Regions from separate parts of the Clostridioides sp. ZZV15-6598 genome, predicted to be linked through region 1. Evidence: riboswitches for the same ligand, from Rfam matches in the RefSeq annotation. Region 1 holds a riboswitch; the other holds the start of a gene.
The links. Region 1 has a riboswitch for S-adenosylmethionine ahead of KGF50_RS15105 (O-acetylhomoserine aminocarboxypropyltransferase/cysteine synthase family protein). Riboswitches for the same ligand answer to the same signal wherever they lie in the genome.

Region 1 (3,218 bases):
TTTTTATCTACTTCATGCTTAAATACTCCAAAACATTTTTGACTTAATGGAAGTTTTTTTACATTGTAGTATTTGTAAAGACCTGCTTGAGCTGCCCAACATATATATAATGTAGATTTAGCCTTTCTCTTAGAATAATCCATAATATCTTTTAGTTCATCCCAATAATCAACTTCTTCAAACTCCATTTGTTCAACTGGAGCTCCTGTTATTATAAAACCATCAAAAGATTCTTTTTTTGCTTCATCAAATGTTTTATAAAAATTCTTAACATATTCATTACAACTTCTTTTACTCTCTCTTGTTGAGATTTTAATAAATTCTACAGATACATTAAAACCTGTTTTATCTATTCTTCTAAGCAAATCTAACTCTGTATCTATTTTTATTGGCATTAGATTTAATATAGCTATTTTAGTATCTATATTTTCTTTGTATTCTAAATCTTTATTAAAGTCTTCTTTACAAATTACATCTATTCCTTCATCTAATAATTTATTAATAACAGGTAGTCCCTTTGGTAGTATTAAAGCCATATCTTTTCACTTCTCTTTCTCTTATACTATTAGAAATTTAAAGCTTGATCTAAGTCAGCTATTAAATCCTCTACATTTTCTATTCCAACAGATAATCTTATTAGTGAAGGTAGTACTCCAGATGCAATTAATTGTTCTTCTGTTAATTGTCTATGAGTAGTTGAAGCTGGATGTATAACACAAGTTCTTACATCTGATACATGAGTGACTAATGCTGCTATTTGTAGTTTTTCCACAAATTTTTTAGCATTTTCAAGTCCCCCTTTTACTCCAAATGATAAAACGCCACTACATCCTTTTGATAGATATTTCTTGGCATTTTCATAATACTTATTATTTTCAAGTCCTGGATAGTTAATCCAATCTACATTTTTATGTTTTTCTAAAAACTTAGCTATCTTAAGTGCGTTTTCACTATGTCTCTCCATTCTAAGATGTAGTGTTTCAATATTTAAATTAGTAAGATATGCGTTAAATGGACTCAAACAATTTCCATAGTCTCTAAGTAATTGAACTCTTGTCTTAGTAGCATATGCAGCATTGCCAAACTTTTCAGTATAACTTATTCCATGATATGTTGGGTCTGGCTCAACTAATTCTGGAAATTTTCCATTGTCCCAGTTAAAATTTCCACCATCTACTATAATTCCACCAACACTTGAAGCATGACCATCTAAGTATTTTGTAGTAGAATGAGTGACTATGTTTGCTCCATATTTTAGTGGATTACAAAGTACTGGTGATGCTAATGAGTTATCAACTATAAATGGAACATTAATTTTTTTAGCTACATTTGCTATTTTTTCAAAATCTATAACTTCAAGAGTTGGATTTGCAAGTGTTTCTGCAAATACAACTTTAGTATTTTCATTTGCAAGTTCTGCTATTTCATCCTCACTTGCATCTAAATCAAATGATATTAAATCTATTCCAAATTTTTTAAGACTAGGTCCTAATAAATTAAATGTTCCTCCATATACTTTTGAAGAACAAAGTATACTATCTCCAGATTTACATATATTTAAAACTGCCAACATATTTGCAGATTGACCTGATGATACGGCAACAGATGATACTCCTCCCTCTAACAAACTTATCTTTTCTTCAAAAGCTTGAACAGTAGGATTACTTATTCTGGAATACATATGACCCTCAGCTTTTAAATCAAATAAGTCAGCAAGTTGGTCTATACTACTATATTTAAAAGTTGTACTTTGATATAAAGGTAAAACTCTTGGTTCTCCATTTCCTGGTTTATAATTTCCTTGCACACATATTGTTTCTTTGTTATACATTTTTGTATCCCCCTTAAATTTTAATTAAGAAAATTAAACTATTTGTCAGATGAGATTTAAAATAAATAAAGCCTGAGTATATAACTCAGGCTCTGTATAAGCTTAATTATACTCATCTCTCAGCTTCCGCCGCAGGATTTAGCACCAATGTATATAAATATACTGGTTGCCGGGTTTCATAGGGCCAGTCCCTCCACCTCTCTGGATAAGATTTATTTAATTTTTCTATGTTTTATATCTTATATTTTTTTCCTAATTTTGTCAACTACTTTTTATATAATTTTCTTTTAAGAAATTTTCCCACCTCTACTTGAACTACAGACATTATAGCTAAAATCACTGTTACAAGCCATTGCGAAGTGTTTAAAATAGTTAAATTAAATGCATCTCTAAAGTGAGGAACAAATAATATAACTGCCATAAGTAAAGCGGAAGCTAAAAATGAGATTAAAAGAAATGGGTTTTTACCACTATTTCTAGTAAACATAGAATCTGTATTTGAACGCTGGCTAAATGCACGCAACATTTGTGAAAGTGCTAATACACAGAATGCCATTGTTTGACCTACAGTATGGTTTTCTATATTAAGACCAATTTTATATGCTAAAATGGTCATTATTGCTACAAATATCCCCTGAGTAATAACTCTTTGTACAAGGTTTTTTTCAAACAAACTTTCTGATTTAACAGGTTGGTGCTTCATTATATTTCTACTTGGTGGATCAACTCCAAGAGCAAGAGCTGGAAGAGTTGCTGTTGCAAGATTTACCCACAGAATATGCACCGCAAGAAGTGGAGTATCCCAGTTTAACAATATTGCAACAAATAGTGTAAGTATCTCTGCTATATTTCCAACAAGCAAGAATTGTATAACCTTTTGTATATTTCTATATACACGTCTACCCTCTTTTATTGCATAAGCAATTGTGGTAAAACTATCATCCATTAAAATCATATCTGAAGAATCTTTTGCCACATCTGTACCACTTATACCCATAGCTATACCAATATCAGCAGACTTTAATGCAGGGGAGTCATTTACCCCATCCCCAGTCATTGCTGGTACTTCTCCAATTCTTTTTAGAGACTTTATAATTCTGAGTTTATCAAATGGTGATACACGAGCAAATACTGTAGCATTTTTAACAGCCTTATCTAGTTCATCATCACTTAAATTATCAAGTTCATCACCAGATATAACAGTATTTCCTTCATTCCAAATTCCAAGTTCATGAGCTATTGTTGTGGCAGTGACTTTATGGTCACCTGTTATCATTATGGTTCTTATTCCTGCTTCTTTACAAGTTTTTACTGCATCGGCTACCTCAGTTCTTGGCGGGTCAATCATTCCAACCATACCAATAAATGTCAAATCATATTCTATGTT
Region 2 (3,218 bases), on a different contig from region 1:
ATGCTAATTAAAAGTTTTTAATTAAGTAGGTGAAGAATTTGTTTATAGATAAAGCGAGAATATTTGTTAAAGCTGGAAATGGTGGAAATGGTTCGGTAGCATTTAGAAAAGAAAAATATGTTCCAGCTGGTGGGCCAGATGGTGGAGATGGTGGTCGTGGAGCGAGCATCATATTTGAAGTTGATTTAGGTCTTAGAACATTAATGGACTTCAAATACCAGAAAAAATATCAAGCTCAACACGGTGGCGACGGTAGCAAAGGTAAAAGAGCTGGTAAAAATGGAGAAAGCTTAATATTAAAAGTACCAGCAGGTACAGTAATAAGAGATGAAGCTACAGGTCTTGTATTAGCAGATTTAAAGAAAGAAGGAGATACAGCAGTAGTTGCAAAAGGTGGTATAGGTGGTAAAGGTAATCAACACTTTGCAAATGCAGTAAGACAAGCTCCAGCTTTTGCAAAGTCTGGTACAGATGGAGAAGAAAGATGGATAACTCTTGAACTTAAAATGATAGCAGATGTAGGTCTTTTAGGATTTCCAAATGTAGGTAAGTCAACATTTTTATCAGTTGTAACTAAAGCTAAGCCAAAAATTGCAAACTATCATTTTACAACATTGACACCAAATTTAGGTGTTGTTCAAACTAAGTTTGGAGATAGTTTTGTACTTGCTGATATACCTGGAATTATAGAGGGTGCGTCTGAAGGTATAGGATTAGGTCATGAATTCTTAAGACATGTTGAGAGAACTAAGGTATTGATACATATTGTAGATATATCTGGACTAGAAGGTAGAGACCCAATTGAGGATTTTGACAAAATAAATGATGAGCTTAAGTTATATAATGAGAAGCTTTCAACAAGACCTCAAGTTGTAGTTGCAAATAAATTTGATATATTGGAAGATGAAAGCCAATTTGAAAAATTTAAGGATGAATTAGAAGGTAGAGGATATACAGTATTTAAGATGTCTGCAGCAACTCGTCAAGGAATAGATGATGTAATTGCCTACGTTTCTAAAATGTTAAAAGAAGTAGAAGATATAGAATTAGTTTCAGAAGAAGAAATGTATAGACCAGAACTTGATATTGGAACAGAAGAAGAATTGAACATAGATGTTGAAGATGGTGTATATGTAGTTACAGGTAAGGCACTTAGAAGAATAATGTATTCTGTAAATTTTGATGATATGGAATCACTTCAATATTTCCAAAAAGCTATGGAAAGTCAAGGTATATTTGATAGGCTTAGAGAGATGGGAATTGAAGATGGAGATATAGTTAGAATTTATGAATTGGAATTTGAATTTTACAATTAATTTTGATATAGAATTATAGAGGTGATAATATGTTAAAAGGAAAGCAAAGAGCATATTTAAGATCTTTAGCAAATACTTTAAAGCCTACTACACAAATTGGTAAGGAAGGCGTTACAGAAAGCTTTTTAGAGCAATTAGAGGATATGCTAAGAGTTAGAGAATTAGTAAAGGTTACTATACTAGAAAATGCAGGTCTTGATGCTAAAGAAACTGCTAATGCAGTATGTGAAGCTTTAAGAGCAGAGTTTGTTCAAGCTATTGGTTTTAAATTTACTATTTACAAGAGAAATATTGATGAGCCTAAGATACTTTTCCCAGGGCATGAACAGGCAAAAGCTAAGGTTAAAAATAATAACGTTACAAAAAAAGGTAAACCAACTAAAAGAGCAGTTAGATAATTAATTAGATTATTTTAGAAAAAAGAAGTTAAAAAATATAGTGACAATTGGCAAAAATTGTATTATACTATTAAACATAAATTTAAATTAGCAATCTTATCAAGAGAGGCAGAGGGACTGGCCCTATGAAGCCCGGCAACCAGTATATTTTAATATACATTGGTGCTAAATCCTGCAGCAATTATGCTGAAAGATGAGTATAAACCCGTCATATGGCTTGAGTTTATACTCAAGCTTTTTTAATTAATTTATTTATATATATAAATAAATTAATACAATCAAAAATGATGGGGGTATGGAACAGTGAAGATAGGAATATTAGGGTATGGAACAGTAGGAAGTGGATTAATAGATTTAATAGAGAATAATACTTCAAAAAGAGAAATAGAAATAGTTGGAATTTTAGTTAAAAACAAAGAGAAGCATAAAACAAAGAGATATTTTGATAAGGTAACAACAAATATAGAAGATATATTTAGTAAAGATATTGATATATTAGTTGAAGTAATTGGAGGACTAAATCCAGCTCTTGATTATGTAACAAGAGCTCTAAATAAAAAAATACATGTAGTAACAGCAAATAAAGATTTATTAGCTGAAAGAGGTAGTGACCTTATAGAGTTGGCTAACTTAAATGATGTTAGCATTAAATTTGAAGCATCAGTAGCAGGAGGTATTCCAGTTTTAAAGCCATTAATAGAATCACTAGAAGGTAATAATATAAAAAGCATAAATGCTATTTTAAATGGAACATGCAACTTTATATTATCAAAGATGTATGATGAAAATTTACCATATGATGTAGCTTTAAAACAAGCACAAGAGCTAGGCTTTGCAGAGGTTAATCCAGATGCAGATGTTTTAGGATATGATAGTGCTAGAAAATTATCTATATTATCTACTTTATCTTATGGGAAAATAGTATACTGGAAAGATTTGCTATTAGAAGGAATAACTTCAATAGATGAAAAGGATATAGAATATGCTAAGAAATTAAATTGTAAGATAAAATTAGTTGCTAGAAGTAAATATGAATTGGGAGAAGTAAGTGGATTTGTTAGACCAGCATTGGTGGATAATGATAATATGCTGTCTAAAATAGATAATGAGTTTAATGTAGTAATTATAGTAGGAGATTCAGTAGGAGAACTTTCTTTTGTAGGTAAGGGAGCTGGAAGAGGTGCAACAGGAAGTGCTGTTTATGCTGATATAATAGATATAATAGATGATAGGAGTTCAAATATAAAGTCTTTTTCAAAAGGTAAATTGGATTTGAGTGGGCTTATAGAAGATGAATGTAGTGCGGTAGTCAGATTTAGTGAATATAATAGAGATGGTATTTTAAAATGTTTAGATAAGTATATAGATAGCTATAATATTATAGATGAAGAAGAACTTGCTATTTTTGTAAATGCAAAATCAGAGCATGAAATTGATAGATTCTTAGAAGATGTAAAGAGAAATGATTATAGTAAGTCAGTTAAAAAACTATTAAAAGTAGATT

Region 2: linked by a shared signal. The riboswitch ahead of KGF50_RS05835 (homoserine dehydrogenase) and the one ahead of KGF50_RS15105 (O-acetylhomoserine aminocarboxypropyltransferase/cysteine synthase family protein) in region 1 are both predicted to bind S-adenosylmethionine.

Annotation. Positions count from the first base shown of each region.
Region 1 is NZ_JAGWCS010000089.1:1,332-4,549, forward strand. Features, by position in the region: gene KGF50_RS15100 (homoserine O-succinyltransferase) at 1-536, opposite strand, end outside; gene KGF50_RS15105 (O-acetylhomoserine aminocarboxypropyltransferase/cysteine synthase family protein) at 566-1,831, opposite strand; SAM riboswitch class I at 1,941-2,043, opposite strand; gene KGF50_RS15110 (calcium-translocating P-type ATPase, PMCA-type) at 2,097-3,218, opposite strand, start outside.
Region 2 is NZ_JAGWCS010000019.1:34,489-37,706, forward strand. Features, by position in the region: gene obgE (GTPase ObgE) at 39-1,316, shown strand; gene KGF50_RS05830 (YhbY family RNA-binding protein) at 1,346-1,714, shown strand; SAM riboswitch class I at 1,808-1,914, shown strand; gene KGF50_RS05835 (homoserine dehydrogenase) at 2,018-3,218, shown strand, end outside.